Regions from separate parts of the Streptomyces sp. NPDC052043 genome, predicted to be linked through region 1. Evidence: riboswitches for the same ligand, from Rfam matches in the RefSeq annotation. Region 1 holds a riboswitch; the other holds the start of a gene.

What was found. Region 1 has a riboswitch for S-adenosylmethionine ahead of thrC (threonine synthase). Riboswitches for the same ligand answer to the same signal wherever they lie in the genome.
Positions count from the first base shown of each region.
Region 2: another riboswitch for S-adenosylmethionine. It lies ahead of ACIHCX_RS02415 (aminotransferase class V-fold PLP-dependent enzyme); the one in region 1 lies ahead of thrC (threonine synthase).

Region 1 is NZ_JBIUBT010000015.1:127,972-136,170, forward strand. It holds gene ACIHCX_RS31450 (trehalose-6-phosphate synthase) at 1-1,092, opposite strand, end outside; gene ACIHCX_RS31455 (glucosyl-3-phosphoglycerate synthase) at 1,176-2,147, opposite strand; SAM riboswitch class I at 2,330-2,499, shown strand; gene thrC (threonine synthase) at 2,518-3,801, shown strand; gene ACIHCX_RS31465 (MoaD/ThiS family protein) at 3,798-4,073, shown strand; gene ACIHCX_RS31470 (cold-shock protein) at 4,504-4,707, shown strand; gene groL (chaperonin GroEL) at 5,128-6,750, shown strand; gene ACIHCX_RS31480 (DUF397 domain-containing protein) at 6,854-7,117, opposite strand; gene ACIHCX_RS31485 (Scr1 family TA system antitoxin-like transcriptional regulator) at 7,101-7,946, opposite strand; gene ACIHCX_RS31490 (hypothetical protein) at 8,058-8,199, shown strand, end outside.
Region 2 is NZ_JBIUBT010000001.1:544,749-552,947, forward strand. It holds gene ACIHCX_RS02405 (cytochrome bc complex cytochrome b subunit) at 1-1,191, shown strand, start outside; gene trpD (anthranilate phosphoribosyltransferase) at 1,340-2,404, shown strand; SAM riboswitch class IV at 2,490-2,606, shown strand; gene ACIHCX_RS02415 (aminotransferase class V-fold PLP-dependent enzyme) at 2,770-4,143, shown strand; gene ACIHCX_RS02420 (Lrp/AsnC family transcriptional regulator) at 4,217-4,498, opposite strand; gene ACIHCX_RS02425 (rhomboid family intramembrane serine protease) at 4,495-5,247, opposite strand; gene ACIHCX_RS02430 (hypothetical protein) at 5,426-5,665, shown strand; gene ACIHCX_RS02435 (NYN domain-containing protein) at 5,731-7,080, shown strand; gene ACIHCX_RS02440 (NlpC/P60 family protein) at 7,319-8,199, shown strand, end outside.

The sequences.
Region 1 (8,199 bases):
GTCCTCCACGTGCAGCAGGACCGGGGTCCAGCCGGGCGTCCCGTACCGCGCGTTGATCTCCTCGGCCACCCGCCGCACCTGCTCCGTGTACTCCCGGTACACCGCGAGGTCCTGCCGCGAGGGGTAGGCGAACGCCACGTGCACCACCCGCTCGCGCCACTGTGGGCGCTCCTCCAGCAGCTGCCGGTACGCGTACAGCCCCCGCACGATGTTCTTGGACAGCTCGGTCCGGTCCACCCGCACGATCGTCCGGCGCGGGCTCCCGTCCGGACCGGCGCCGATCTCCTCGCGCAGCGCCGCCATCCGCCCCTCGACGTCGGCCCGGCGCGACCGCTCCCGCAGGAACTCCCCGTCCGCGCCCAGCCCGTGCACCCCGATCCGAGTGCCCCCGAGCCCGCCGACGAGCGCGTCGCAGCACCCGGTGAACGCGTCCGCCCACCGCTGGGTCAGGAAGCCCAGCCGGTCCGCGCCCAGCATCCCGCGCAGCACCTGCTCGGCGATGTCGTCGGGGAGGATCCGGAAGTAGTCCGTGGGCGCCCACGGCGTGTGCGAGAAGTGCCCGATGCGCACATCCGGCCGGAAGTCGCGCAGCATCCCCGGCACGAGCGCCAGGTGGTAGTCCTGGACCACCACGGCCGCCCCTTCGGCGGCCTCCTGAGCCAGCGCCTCGGCGAAGGCCAGGTTGTAGGCCTCGTAGGACGTCCACCGGCGCCGGAACTCCGCGTCGAAGACCGGCTCCAACGGTGTCTGGTAGAGCATGTGGTGGACGAACCACAGCACCGAGTTGGCGATGCCGTTGTAGGCGTCGGAGAAGACCTTCGCGTCGATGTCGAGCATCCGCACCTGCTGCCCGCCGGTCGCCTCCGACGGCAGCCGGCGCCCGCCCTCGAAGCGGCCCGCCGCCTCCCGGTCGGCGTCGCTCAGCGCCGCGCACACCCACACCGCGCCCGCCTCCGGGCCGATCGCGGAGAGCCCGGACACCAGCCCCCCGCCTCCGCGCCGGGAGTGGAGCGAGCCGTCCTCGCGCACCCTGTACGAAACCGGGCCGCGGTTGGACGCGACCAGTACCTCGGCACCGTGCGTAGAAGCCATACGCCTCAACCTAGCCCGGCCCCGAAACACTCAAACGTACGGTTCCGCTCCGTAGCCGCCGGAATGCGGGCGAGGCCGGTGTTTCACGCCACCCGCCGGGCCGCGTACTCCGCGATCTCGGCCATCGGCGGACGCTCCTCGGTGTCCACGCGGTACGTCCGCGGCTCGAAGCCGTTCTCGCCGCGCTCGAACTGGGTGAGCCGGGGGCGCACGAGGTGGCCCCGGGCCAGGCGCAGCTGGGCGGTGCGGTAGATCGCGGCGGCCATCCGGCCGAGCGCCTGCCCGTCCTGGTGCCGGTGCCTGCGCACCCCGACGTCGACCTGGGCGAGCGCGTCCAGACCCACCAGGTGCAGCGCGTCGACCAGCATGCCCAGTTCGACGCCGTAGCCGACCGGGAAGGGCAGCTGTTCGAGCAGGGAGCGGCGGGCCGCGTACTCGCCGCCGAGCGGCTGCACGAAGCCGGCCAGCTGCGGCCAGTGCATGTTGAGCAGCGGGCGCGCCATCAGCTCGGTGACCCGCCCGCCCTGTCCGGCCGCGGCCGAGGTGGGGGCGTTGCCGCCGGGCACGGTGAAGGGGCGGTCGTACATCGCCTTGACGAGGTCGACGTCGTGTTCGGTGAGCAGCGGGCCGACGATGCCGGTGACGAAGTCGGAGGAGAACTCGCGCAGATCGGCGTCGACGAAGCAGATGACGTCCCCGCGGGTGACGAGCAGGGAGCGCCACAGGACCTCGCCCTTGCCCGGCACGGCCGGCAGGCGGGGCAGGATCTCGTCGCGGTGCACCACCCGGGCGCCCGCGGCGGCGGCCGCCTGGGCGGTGCGGTCGGTGGAGCCCGAGTCGACGACGACGATCTCGTCGACGAGCGGTACCCGCTCCACGAGGTCGCGGCGGATCACCGAGACGATGTCGCCGACCGTCGCCTCCTCGTTCAGCGCGGGCAGCACCACGGAGACCGACTGACCGGTGCGCTGCTTGGCCGCCAGGATCTGGTGGAGCGGCCGGTCGGCCACGGACCAGGAGCGGCTGGCCAGCCAGCGCTCGACTTCTTCCAGCACGGTCGGCGGCTCCTCACTGTCGTCTCACGGTGTCGTCCCACGGTGTCGTCCCGCGGGGTCGTCCCACGGTGTCGTCTCGCGCTTCGGACGAACCTCTCCACCGTTGTGGCCTTCCGTTACAGTCTGAACAACGCGGCCGACCATCCCATGCCGGGGGTCGCCTCCGCGTCACAACCGCATACCGCTCATCCAGAGGGGCAGAGGGACACGGCCCGATGAAGCCCCGGCAACCCTCCAGCCGGTTCTCGTGACGATCGCTGTGCGCGCACAGCAGATCGTCTTCGCGAGGCTCCCGGCTAGGGAAGGTGCCAAATCCGTCTCACGGCGAGATGCGTCGTGAGGAAGATGAGGAGAAAGGGCCTCGCCTCACATGGCTGTGCAGACCGTCGCAAGCAGCACCGACTCCACCGTAGATCTCGGCCCCGCCGCGGCGTTGAGCTGCCGCGAGTGCGGCCACCGCGTCCCGCTGGGCCCGGTCTTCGCCTGCGAGGAGTGTTTCGGCCCGCTGGAGATCGCCTACGACTTCTCGGCCCACGACGCCGAGGAGCTGCGCAAGAGGATCGAAGCGGGCCCCGCGAACATCTGGCGCTACGCGCCGCTCCTGCCCGTCCCCGCGGACGTCGCCGGCAAGCCGAACCTGAACCCGGGCTGGACCAAGCTCGTCCGGGCCGACCGCCTCGCCCGCGAACTGGGGGTGACCGGCGGGCTGTACGTGAAGGACGACTCCGGCAACCCGACGCACTCCTTCAAGGACCGCGTGGTCGCCCAGGCCCTGGAAGCGGCCCGCGCCTTCGGCTACACCACGCTCTCCTGCTCCTCGACCGGCAACCTGGCCGGCGCCGTCGGCGCCGCGGCCGCCCGCGCCGGACTGCGCTCCTGCGTGTTCATCCCGCACGACCTGGAGCAGGGCAAGGTCGTGATGGCCGCGGTCTACGGCGGCGAACTCGTCGGCATCGAGGGCAACTACGACGACGTCAACCGTTTCTGCTCCGAACTGATCGGCGATCCGGCCGGCGAGGGCTGGGGCTTCGTCAACGTCAACCTGCGGCCGTACTACGCCGAGGGCTCCAAGACGCTGGCGTACGAGATCTGCGAGCAGCTCGGCTGGCGGCTGCCGGACCAGATCGTCGTGCCGATCGCGTCCGGCTCCCAGCTCACCAAGATCGACAAGGGTCTGCGGGAGCTGATCGAGCTCGGGCTGGTCGAGGACAGGCCGTACAAGATCTTCGGCGCCCAGGCCGAGGGCTGCTCGCCGGTGTCCACCGCCTTCAAGGCAGGACACGACGTCGTGCGCCCGCAGAAGCCGGACACGATCGCCAAGTCCCTGGCCATCGGCAACCCGGCCGACGGCCCGTACGTCCTGGACATCGCGCGCCGCACCGGCGGCGCGGTGGAGGACGTGACCGACGAGCAGATCGTCGACGCGATCAGGCTGCTGGCGCGGACCGAGGGCATCTTCGCCGAGACCGCGGGCGGGGTGACGGTCGGCGTGACGAAGAAGCTGGTCGAGAACGGCGTCCTCGACCCGACGAAGACCACCGTCGTCCTCAACACCGGCGACGGACTCAAGACACTGGACGCGGTGGCCGGTACCGGCCTGACCGCGACGATCCGTCCGACCCTGGACTCCTTCCGAGAGGCTGGCCTGGCATGAGCGTGACCGTTCGCATCCCCACCATCCTGCGCACCTACACCGGCGGCCGGGCCGAGGTGGACGCCGAGGGCGCGACCCTGGCCGACGTCATCTCGGACCTGGAGAAGAACCACACGGGCATCGCCGCACGGGTCCTGGACGACCAGGGCAAGCTGCGCCGCTTCGTCAACGTCTACGTCAACGACGACGACGTCCGGTTCGAGCAGGGGCTCGAGACGGCCACCCCGGACGGCGCGGGCGTCTCGATCATCCCGGCGGTCGCCGGCGGCTGATCATCACCTTCGGTCATTGCGGTCACGCAGAGTTCACCGAGTTGCCCCTTCCGTGAGAGAAGCGGAGGGGGCAATTCTGTGTGATTGAGCGCGGTAGAGTTGGGGAACGCGCCCTCGAACTCGGAATCCGGGGCCATGGATTCCTGCCGCGGACCCGGTAAGAAGTAGCCAAACTCTGCGAGCTTTTTGCGGCATTTGCCTTGTTTATGAGGCCCGACTTGCCCTGAGTTCACGTGAATTCTTCCCATATTCCGGACCCTGTGCGTCCAGATTTCTCGTCCGATTGACCTGTTGCAGACGGCAGTTGGACAGATACATTCAGCCGCGGTCGACGCGTTCCGGCGCACGCCCCCGATCCACGGGGGGTGAGGTCTGACCCGGGTCCGCGAAGTGTGGATCTGTGCAAGGGCCAGTAATAGGGGAGTTGGGCATGGCTCAGGGCACCGTCAAGTGGTTCAACGCGGAGAAGGGGTACGGCTTCATCGCGGTCGACGGTGGTGCGGACGTTTTCGTCCACTACAGCGCGATCCAGATGGACGGCTACCGCACGCTGGAAGAGGGCCAGCGGGTCGAGTTCGAGATCTCGCAGGGTCAGAAGGGTCCGCAGGCCGACATGGTCCGCCTCTCGGCCTGAATCGCGCGACCACCGCAACGACGTTCTTCTTCGGAAGGGCCCGCACCTCCGCTGCCGGGGTGCGGGCCCTTCGCCGTGCCCGCGCGCCGGACGTCCGCATGGCCACGCGCCCGCACGGCCACGCGTGCGTACGGCCCGCCACGCCCGAGTCCGCGCACCGCGCGCCCCTGCGGCGGCCCGCCATGTCCGTGTTCGCGCCCGGCTGAGTCTCCCCGCCCGACCCCGAAGGCGCTTGCACTCGAAGGGGTCGAGTGCTAATCATTGGCGTTAGCACTCTGAAGGTGAGAGTGACAACGAAGGACCGGGTCGGTGAGGCCCGCAGGCCGGGTGGGGCAAGGAACCACTGGTCGGCGAGCCGTCCGTCGCGGGCGCGGGCGCGGTCCGAAGGAATCACCCCCAGTCCTGGAGGGACCACTTCACATGGCCAAGATCATCGCGTTCGACGAGGAGGCGCGGCGAGGCCTCGAGCGCGGCATGAACCAGCTCGCGGACGCCGTCAAGGTGACCCTCGGCCCCAAGGGCCGCAACGTCGTCCTCGAGAAGAAGTGGGGCGCCCCCACGATCACCAACGACGGTGTCTCCATCGCCAAGGAGATCGAGCTCGAGGACCCGTACGAGAAGATCGGCGCCGAGCTGGTCAAGGAAGTCGCCAAGAAGACGGACGACGTCGCCGGTGACGGTACGACCACCGCGACCGTGCTCGCCCAGGCCCTGGTCAAGGAAGGCCTGCGCAACGTCGCCGCCGGTGCCAACCCGATGGCCCTGAAGCGCGGTATCGAGAAGGCCGTCGAGGCCGTCTCCGCCGCCCTGCTCGACCAGGCCAAGGAGGTCGAGACCAAGGAGCAGATCGCCTCCACCGCCTCCATCTCCGCCGCCGACACCCAGATCGGCGAGCTGATCGCCGAGGCCATGGACAAGGTCGGCAAGGAAGGCGTCATCACCGTCGAGGAGTCGCAGACCTTCGGTCTCGAGCTCGAGCTCACCGAGGGCATGCGCTTCGACAAGGGCTACATCTCCGCCTACTTCGCGACCGACATGGAGCGCATGGAGGCGTCGCTCGAGGACCCGTACATCCTCATCGCCAACTCCAAGATCTCCTCGGTCAAGGACCTGCTCCCGCTCCTGGAGAAGGTCATGCAGTCGGGCAAGCCGCTGCTGATCATCGCCGAGGACGTCGAGGGCGAGGCCCTGTCGACCCTGGTCGTCAACAAGATCCGCGGCACCTTCAAGTCCGTCGCCGTCAAGGCCCCGGGCTTCGGCGACCGCCGCAAGGCCATGCTCGGCGACATCGCCATCCTCACGGGCGGCGAGGTCATCTCCGAGGAGGTCGGCCTCAAGCTGGAGAACGCGTCCCTGGACCTCCTGGGCCGCGCTCGCAAGGTCGTCATCACCAAGGACGAGACCACCATCGTCGACGGTGCCGGCTCCGCCGACCAGGTCGCGGGCCGCGTGAACCAGATCCGCGCCGAGATCGAGAACAGCGACTCCGACTACGACCGCGAGAAGCTCCAGGAGCGCCTGGCCAAGCTCGCCGGCGGCGTCGCGGTCATCAAGGCCGGTGCTGCCACCGAGGTGGAGCTCAAGGAGCGCAAGCACCGCATCGAGGACGCCGTGCGCAACGCCAAGGCAGCCGTCGAGGAGGGCATCGTCGCCGGTGGTGGCGTGGCCCTGCTCCAGACCACCAGCGTCTTCGAGAAGCTGGAGCTCGAGGGTGACGAGGCGACCGGCGCGCAGGCCGTGAAGCTCGCCCTGGAGGCCCCGCTCAAGCAGATCGCCGTCAACGCCGGCCTCGAGGGCGGCGTCGTGGTGGAGAAGGTCCGCAACCTCACCCCGGGCCACGGCCTGAACGCCGCGACCGGTGAGTACGTCGACCTGGTCGCCGAGGGCATCATCGACCCGGCGAAGGTGACCCGTTCCGCGCTGCAGAACGCCGCCTCCATCGCCGCGCTGTTCCTCACCACCGAGGCCGTCATCGCCGACAAGCCGGAGAAGGCCGCCGCGCCGGCCGGCGGCGGCATGCCGGGCGGTGACATGGACTTCTGATCCTCCCCGAGGATCGGACCCGTCCGACACACACCGAGGGCGGCACTCCCTGTTCGACAGGGGGTGCCGCCCTCGGGCGTGCTCGCCTCGGGCCGGGTGTGGGTCAGCCGCGCTTCACGTTCTCCACGAACGCGGACCACGCCTCGGCCCGGAACACGAGCTTCGGGCCGAGCGCGTTCTTGGAGTCCCGGACGGGGACGACGGCGGGGTGGCCGTCGGCGACCTCCAGACAGTCGCCGCCCTGGCCGCCGCTGTACGTCGACTTGCGCCAGCGGGCGACTTCCAGGCAGTCGCCGCCGCTGCCGCCGCTGTAGCTGGACTTGAACCAGGTGGCCGTACTCAGGTCGTACTCACGGGTGGTGTTCATCTCCATGCCCGTAATCCTGCGCCACCGACTCCAGCAGGGCCAGGGAGTCTTGAGGCGAGAGTGCCGCGGCCTGGAGGAGGCTGAACATCAGGGTGTGGCGGGCGACCGTGGCCGGGTCGTCCAGCAGCTTCCCCATGTCCGGTGCGTCCACGAAGGAGAGCGGCGGTGCGTCGTCGAACTCCATGAGTTTCAAAGAGCCCTCCATTGCCGCATGTGCCCCGGCGTCAAACGGCAGCACCTGCGCGATGATCCGGTGTCTGCGGGCCAGATCCGCCACGTGCCGCAGCGCCTCCGCCATCACCGCCTTGCCTCCGACCGCCCGCCGCAGCGCCGCCTCGTCGAGGATCGCCCACAACAACGGCGTTGTTGGATCGTCGAGGAGATGCGCGCGTTCGAGGCGGGTGGTGACCAGCTCGTCGATCTCGGAGTCCGGCGCTGTCGGCCTGTACGCGCGGAACACCGCCTCCGCGTACGCCTTCGTCTGCAACAGTCCCGGGATCAGGAGCTGCGCGTACTGCCTGATCCCCGTCGCGATCGCCTCCGCCTCCGCTGCCTCCGCGAAGTGGTCGGGATACTTCGACTTGGCGAGGGCCGTGCAGTTGCGGGCGAAGAAGCCGTTCGTGCCGAGGATCTCGTCTATCTGGACGGCGTATTCGAGGTGCAGGCGCCGCGTGCCCGCCTCCAGCTGGCCGATGAACGAGCCGCTGACGAAGAGCGGTTCGCCCAGTTCGGCCTGGCTGAGGCCCTTCTTCTCGCGTGCGTGGCGGAGTTCGGCGCCCAGCAGGGCGCGCGGTGAGGAGGACGGGTCGAGGTCCTTCGGTCCTGGCATGGCGACTCCCTGTCACACAGGAGCGGTTGTTTGAACGCCGTCCCTGGCAGGTTAGGACCTTGGTGACCACTCTGTGTGGTGAACGCGAACACTCAGCGTGGAGGGATCGACGTGGACGAGACGACCGAGAACGCAGCGGGCGACCGGCCCGCGCGGACGGCCGAGGAGGCGGTGGAGCGGCTGCGCGCGGCCCTGCACGACGTGGGGATCGTCCTGCCGTCGTTGCGGATCGACCCGGTGACGGGCGCGCACG
Region 2 (8,199 bases), on a different contig from region 1:
TGGCTGTTCGGCTTCCTGCTGTTCGCCCTGGGCATGTTCACCGGCTTCACCGGTTACTCGCTCCCGGACGACCTGCTCTCCGGCACCGGTGTCCGCTTCACCGAGGGTGCGATCCTGTCCATGCCGATCGTCGGCACGTACATCTCGTACTTCCTCTTCGGCGGCGAGTTCCCCGGCCACGACTTCGTGGCGCGGTTCTACTCGATCCACATCCTGCTGCTGCCGGGCATCATGCTGGGTCTGGTGGTCGCCCACCTGATCCTGGTCTTCTACCACAAGCACACGCAGTTCGCGGGCCCCGGCAAGAGCAACAAGAACGTCGTCGGCATGCCGCTGCTGCCGGTGTACATGGCCAAGGCCGGCGGCTTCTTCTTCCTGGTCTTCGGTGTCCTCGCGATCATCGCGGCGGTCGTGGAGATCAACGCGATCTGGGTGATCGGCCCGTACCGTCCGGACCAGGTGTCCACCGGCGCCCAGCCCGACTGGTACATGGGCTTCGCCGAGGGTCTGGTCCGCTTCATGCCGGGCTGGGAAGTCAACTTCTGGGGCCACACGCTGGTCCTGGGCGTGTTCATCCCGCTGGTCCTCTTCGGCCTGGTCCTGGCGGCGCTGGCGGTCTACCCGTTCGTCGAGTCCTGGATCACCGGCGACAAGCGCGAGCACCACATCCTGGACCGCCCGCGCAACGCCCCGACGCGTACGGCGTTCGGTGTCGCCTGGATCACGATGTACATGATCACGCTGGTCGGCGGCGGCAACGACCTGTGGGCCACGCACTTCCACCTGTCGATCAACGCGGTCACCTGGTTCGTCCGGATCGGCTTCTTCGTCGGACCGGTCATCGCGTTCGTCGTCACCAAGCGGATCTGCCTCGGCCTCCAGCGCCGCGACAAGGAGAAGGTGCTGCACGGTCGCGAGACCGGCATCATCAAGCGCCTGCCGCACGGTGAGTTCATCGAGGTCCACGAGCCGCTCAGCCAGGAGCAGCTCTTCACGCTCACGGCGCACGACCAGTACGAGCCGGCCCAGGTCGGCCCGACGGTCGACAAGAACGGCGTCGAGCGCAAGATCAAGGGCACGCAGAAGCTGCGCGCCAAGCTCAGCAACGCGTACTACGGCGAGGACAACCAGATCCAGAAGCCGACCGTCGAGGAGTACAAGGAGATCACGAGCGGCCACGGCCACCACTGATCACTGACCGCTGAGCGTCGCCACGCCACGGTCGAAGGGCCCCGTCCGATCTCCGGACGGGGCCCTTCGCTGTGTCCGGGGCTGGATAGGGTGGACCTGTTCGAGACTCGCGTCCCCGCAGTACGGGACACCGACCCAGGAGCGGCAGATGAACGCTGTGACCCCCGCAGGAGGCAACACCGCGGCGGGCCGTTCCTGGCCCGCCCTGCTGAACGGCCTGCTGGACGGCCGGAACCTCACCGCCGACGAGACCGCGTGGGCGATGGACCTGATCATGCGCGGTGAGGCGACCGACGCGCAGATCGCCGGGTTCGTGGTGGCCCTGCGGGCCAAGGGCGAGACGGTCGAGGAGATCACAGGCCTGGTCCGCACCATGTACGAGCACGCCAACGTGATCGAGGTGCCCGGCGCGACCGTCGACATCGTCGGTACCGGCGGAGACGGCGCCAAGACCGTGAACATCTCCACCATGTCCTCGATCGTCGTGGCCGGTACGGGCGCCAGTGTCGTCAAGCACGGCAACCGGGCCGCGTCCTCCGCCTCCGGGGCCTCCGACGTGCTGGAGAAGCTCGGCGTCAATCTGGAGCTGACGCCGCGGAGGGTGGCCGAGGTCGCGCAGGAGGCCGGAATCACCTTCTGCTTCGCGATCAAGTTCCACCCGGCGCTGCGCCACGCGGGCGCCGCCCGCGGCCAGCTCGCCATCCGCACGGTCTTCAACGTGCTCGGCCCGCTGACCAACCCGGCCAGGGTGCGGGCCCAGGCCGTGGGCGTCGCGGACCCGCGCATGGCACCGGTCGTCGCCGGTGTCTTCGCCGAGCGCGGCCACTCCTCCCTGGTCTTCCGGGGCGACGACGGCCTCGACGAGCTCACCACGACCGCCACCTCCCAGGTCTGGATCGTCCGGGACGGCAAGGTGACCCAGGAGCGCTTCGACCCGCGGGACGTCGGCATCGCGCTGGTGCCCGTGGAGGCGCTGCGCGGCGGGGACGCCTCGTACAACGCCGAGGTGGCCCGGCGCCTGCTGGACGGCGAGCAGGGACCCGTACGGGACGCCGTCCTGCTGAACTCCGCGGCGGCGCTGGTGGCCCTGCGGCCGGGCCCTGGCTCCCTCGCCGAGCAGATCCGGGCCGGTATGGACCGCGCGGCGGAGTCGATCGACTCCGGGTCCGCCAAGCGCACGCTGGAGCGCTGGGTGGCCGCCAGCAACGCCTGAGCCCCGAACCTCCCGCCGCAGGGCGCGGTCCACGATCCGGACCGCGCCTTGCGCGTGGAAGAGCGTGTGGCAGGATGCTGAACCAGGTCATGAGTGACAGCCATGTGGCCCCGGCCGGCTGTCCGGCAACCCTCCGTCCGTGGCGGGGTGCCCCGGGTGAAGACCAGGCCGTAGGCAGCGAGGCCTACGGCAAGCGCGGACCCCTCGCGTCACCAGGGGTCCTGGTCGTACGAGGGAGCCTCCCGTGAGCAAGCGAATGCGTTAGGGCGTAGAGCCCCGCCTCCGCATCCCCCTTTCACCCTTCTCCACGCTCGAGCCGTACCCGCTCGCGTGGCGATGCCGCCTGCTTCCACGGGAGTTCACCCATGTCCGTGTCCACCGTTGCCGCCGACCAGTCCGTTCGCCAGGACATCCCGGAGCCGCTGCCCGTGCTGGGCCGGGACGTCACCGTGCCGCTCGTCACCGGTGGGGAGGTCACCTACGCGGCGCTCGACTACGCGGCCAGCGCGCCGGCCCTCCAGCGGGTCTGGGACGACGTGGCGGCGTACGCGCCGTACTACGGCAGCGTCCACCGCGGCGCCGGCTACCTCTCCCAGCTCTCCACCGACCTGTTCGAGAACGCCCGGAAGACCGTCGCGGCGTTCCTCGACTGCCGTGCGGAGGACCAGGTCGTCTTCACCCGGTCCACCACCGACTCCCTCAACCTGCTCGCCCGCGCGCTGCCCGCGGACTGCCAGGTCTTCGTCTTCGAGACCGAGCACCACGCCTCGCTGCTTCCGTGGCGGGACGCGCGGGTGACCTACCTCGACGCCCCGCGCACCCCCGAGCGGGCCGTGGCGACCCTGGAGCGGGCCCTGGCCGACCGCGCCCCCCACGGCCCGGCCCTGGTGTGCGTCACCGGCGCCTCCAACGTCACCGGCGAGCTGTGGCCCGTACGCGAGTTGGCCGCCGCCGCCCACGCGCACGGCGCCCGGATCGTCCTGGACGCCGCCCAGCTCGCCCCGCACCACCCGGTGTCCGTCCGCGACCTCGACGTCGACTGGGTCGCCTTCTCCGGGCACAAGCTGTACGCCCCCTTCGGCTCCGGCGTCCTGGCCGGCCGCGCCGACTGGCTGCGCGAGGCCGAGCCGTACCTCGCGGGCGGCGGCGCGAGCCGTACGGTGGCGCGGCGCGCGGACGGGTCCGTGGACGTGCGCTGGCACGAGTCGGCCGCCCGCCACGAGGCCGGCTCCCCGAACGTCATCGGCGCCTACGCCCTCGCCTCGGCCTGCACGGCGCTGACCGAGGCCGGCTTCGACGACCTCGTCGCGCGCGAGCGGTACCTGATCCGCAGGGTGCGGGCCGGGCTCGCCGAGGTGCCCGAGGTCAGGGTGCTCTCCCTGTTCGGCGACGACGCCCCGCGGGTCGGGGTGCTCTCCTTCGTCGTGGCGGGCTGGAACAGCTCCCACTTCGCCGCCGCCCTCTCCGCCGAGTACGGCATCGGCGTCCGCGACGGCCTCTTCTGCGCCCACCCCCTGGTCCGCACCCTGCTGGGCGGCGATCCGCAGAGCCAGGGCGAGTGCGGTGCGCCCGAGGCGGCCCCGGGCGAGAAGTCCCTCAACGCCATCCGCGTGAGCTTCGGCGCGGGCACGCCCGACGAGCACGTGGACCGCTTCGTGGCGGCGGTGCGGGAACTGGTCAGGGACGGCGCGAAGTGGACGTACCGCACGGAGGACGGCCGCTGCGTCCCCGCGGTGTGATCCGCCCGCCGGGTCCTGTCGTCAGGGGAACGTGACGACAGGACCCACCAGGATCCACGGAGCCAGGGGCCGGTCAGGAGTCCAGGCCGATGGCGAACGCCGCCTCCAGGTCGTGCTGCGAGTAGGTGCGGAAGGCCACGTGCGTGTCCGTCCCCTCGACGCCCGGGATCTTGCTGATCCGCCCCGGGATGACCTCCGCCAGGTCCTCGTGCTGCCGCACCCGGACCATGGCGATCAGGTCGTACGTGCCGGTGACGGAGAAGACCTCGCTGACCGAGTCCAGTGACGCGATCTGCTCGGCGATCTCAGGGATCCGGTCCACGCTGGTCTTGATGAGGACGATCGCGGTGATCACGGCTGGTTCTCTCCCTCGGGGGCCGGAGCAGGGGCGGCCCTCACTCTAGTCTTCCGGCCGAACCAGACCCACGCGCAGGCGAAGCCCAGGGTGAAGCCCACCACGTGGGCCAGGTAGGCGACCTGCGGTCCGTCGGCCGCGTGTTCGGCGGACAGCCACTGCAGGGCCGCCCAGAAGGGCAGCACGACCCACGCGGGAAAACGCAGGGGCAGGAAGAACAGGAACGGGAAGAGACTGGTCACCCGTGCGCTGGGGAACAGGTGGAGAAACGCGCCGAGGACCGCCGAGATCGCGCCCGAGGCCCCGACCAGGCTCTGCCCGGAGCCCGCGTTGGCGACCGCGTAGCCCACCAGGGCCAGATAGCCGCAGCCGACGTAGAACAGCGCGAACCGGACGCGGCCCATGCGCTCCTCGGTCATCGCCCCGAAGACGTGGAGGAAGAGCATGTTGCCGAGCAGGTGCACCCAGCTGCCGTGCACGAACAGGGCCGTCGCGGGGGTGAGGGCGGCCCGGGGTGAGCCGGTGAACAGATCGGCGGGGATCACGCCCCACCGCTGGAAGTAGGCCCGCTGGGCGAGCAGCAGCGCGTCCCCGGTGCCGTAGGAGGGATTGAGGCCCGACGCGGGGCCGGCCACGAAGACGAGGCAGCACAGGACGATCAGGGCGCACGTCACCGGCGCCTGCATGCCCCGTACCGCCCGTACCGCTCTGATCGCCCGGGCAGCTACCGGGTACCTGTTGCCGATCATGTGCACAGAGCATGGCGTACCGGGACGCAACCGCACAGACCGCCTCGCCGCCGTGGACGGACCGGCGCCGAGTCACCGCCAGGCCGTAGGGTTACGTGCCACACGCCCAGGGAAGCTGGCGCTTCACGGACACCGACACAGACAGAGACACGGACTCAGAAGGAAGCGAACAGTCACGATGACGGTTCCCCTGCCGACCGCCACGACGCGGTGGCGCTGCACCCTGTGTGGCAACCTCACCCGTTTCGACGTGACCCGCTCGTCGAAGGTCGTCGAGTACGTCCACCTCGACCTGGCCGGAGAGCCGCAGGTCGAGGAGCGCGAGGTGGTCAGTGAGACGATCGAGTCAGTGCGTTGTCGCTGGTGCAACGCGGTGGACCAGGTGGAACTCGTGGACAGGCCGGGCACCGGCTCCTGAGCGGAGCGGGCCCGCACAGGTGACCCCTGCGGGGGCCGCACGGCTTTGATGCATTGGGGTGACGGATGGTGGAGACACAAGGCGGGGAGCCGGGCGACGGCGCCGCCGAGGTGCTCGATCGTCCGCTGCCCGACGGGGTGCGCCGCCGGGTCGTCCAGATCGTCTCCGACGCCTTCGGGGCACTGACGTTCGTCGAGCTGCCCGCGCAGCTGCGGCAGTACGCCCGGTTCACGCCCAGCCGCCGGGCGAAGTTCGCGGGCAACGCGATGGCGGCCGCGCTGGAGACCGATCCGCTCTTCCGCCACCGCGTCGGCGAGAAGTTCAAGGAGGCCCACCCGGAGCTGTCGCACGCCCTCGACTCCGGCTCACCGCCTCCGGCCGCGGATCCGCTCGACGTGGCGGCCGCCGCCTACGTGCTGCGCCCGCCGGGCTGGGTGAAGCTGGTCGCCGCCGCGGGCGAGGAGGCGCAGCGGGCCGACGCCGAGCGCGCCGACGAGGAGAGCCGGGCCGAACTGGAACGGCTGCGCGCCGAGCTGGCGGTGGCCCGCGAGCAGACCCGGGCCGACACCGAGCGGCTGCGGGCCGAGCTGGACGCCGTCCGGAAGGAGACCGAGTCGCTGCACCGCAAGCTGCGGGCCGCGCACAGCGACGTCAGGCGCGGTGAGGCCGCGCTGCGCAAGGCGCGGGGCGAGCTCGAGGCCGTGCGGGCCGAGGGACAGGCCCACGTGTCGGCCGCCGAGAGCGAGACCCGGCGGCTCAAGGCGCGCCTGGGGGAGGCGGAGGCCGCGCTGGAGGCCGCCCGCAGGGCGGCCCGTGAGGGACGCAGCGTGGAGGACATGCGGGTGCGGCTGCTGCTGGACACCGTTCTCGACGCGGCTCAGGGGCTGCGCCGGGAGCTGGCGCTGCCGCCGGTGTCGGTGTGGCCGGCCCAGACCGTGGACGCGGTCGAGCCGGGCCGGATGTCCCCCAAGGACATCGCCGCCCGCGCGCTGTCCGAGCACGATCCGGCGATCCTCGACCAGCTGCTCGCGCTGCCGCAGGCGCACCTGGTCGTCGACGGCTACAACGTCACCAAGACCGGCTATCCCCAGATGCCGCTGGAGAAGCAGCGGCTCAGGCTGCTGGGGCAGCTCTCGCAGCTGGCCGCGCAGACCGGCGCCGAGGTCACCTGTGTCTTCGACGGGGCCGAACTGGTCGCGCCGGTGCTCCTCGCGCCGCCGCGCGGTGTGCGGGTGCTGTTCTCCAAGCCGGGGGTCACGGCGGACGAGCTGATTCGCCAGCTGGTGCGGGCCGAGCCGCCCGGCCGGCCGGTGATCGTCGCCTCGACCGACCGCGAGGTCGCCGACGGGGTCGCGAGGGCGGGGGCGCGGCCGGTGGCCTCGGCGGTGCTGCTGAAGCGGCTCACACGCGGCTGAAACCGGACGTAGGGCGACGTAAGCCTCAAGGGCAATATACGGGCAGCATTCCCGAATTGAGCGGAAGCGTCACGCGACGCAGGGTCAAGTGGTCCTCACTGCTGGTGAGTTATGGGCAAAGAATGCTGCGAGTGACGGGATTTTCCGCTCCAGGATTTGAATTCATCACGATGAGGTCACTAGGGTCGGGCCTCGAACCTCCGAGCGGGTGATCACTCAGAAGAAGGAGCTCGCTTCCGTGGCGTCCCACCGTCGACCCAAGCAACCCAGCCGTGCGCGCGTGACCGTGCTCACCACCGCGGCGGCAGCGGCTGTAGCCATCAGTGCCCAGGCCGCGAATGCCGCCCCGAGCGCGAAGCCGAGCAAGGACGAAGTCAAGTCCAAGGTCGACGAGCTCTACGGGCAGGCGGAGCAGGCCACCGAGAAGTACAACGGGGCCAAGGAGAAGCAGGAGAAGCTCCAGAAGGAGATCTCCACCATCCAGGACAACGTCGCCCGCGGCCAGCAGGAGCTGAACAAGCTCCGCGACGGCCTCGGTTCGATGGCCGCCGGCCAGTACCGCACCGGCGGGATAGACCCCTCGCTCCAGCTCTTCCTGTCCTCCGACCCGGACGACTACCTCGACAGGGCCTCCACGCTCGACCAGTTGAGCGGCCAGCAGGTCGAGGCGCTGAAGAAGATCCAGGACAAGCAGCGCGAGCTCACCCAGGAGCGGTCCGAGGCCTCCGCGAAGCTCAAGGACCTCGCCGCCACCCGCACCGAGCTGGGCAACAAGAAGAAGGAAGTCCAGGGCAAGCTCGCCGAGGCGCAGCGGCTCCTGAACAGCCTCACCGCCGCGGAGAAGGCCGCGCTCGCCGAGGAGCAGGCGAGGGCCAGCCGCGCCTCCTCCGAGCGCGTGCAGATGAGCAACTCCGCCCCCGCCTCCGGCCGGGCCGGTGCCGCGTTCACCGCCGCCCAGAGCAAGATCGGCTCGCCCTACGTCTACGGCGCCACCGGCCCGTCCTCCTACGACTGCTCGGGTCTGACCTCCTGGGCGTACGCCCAGGCCGGTGTCAGCATTCCGCGCACCTCCGAGGCGCAGGCCAACGCGGGCACCCGGATCTACTCGCAGAGCCAGCT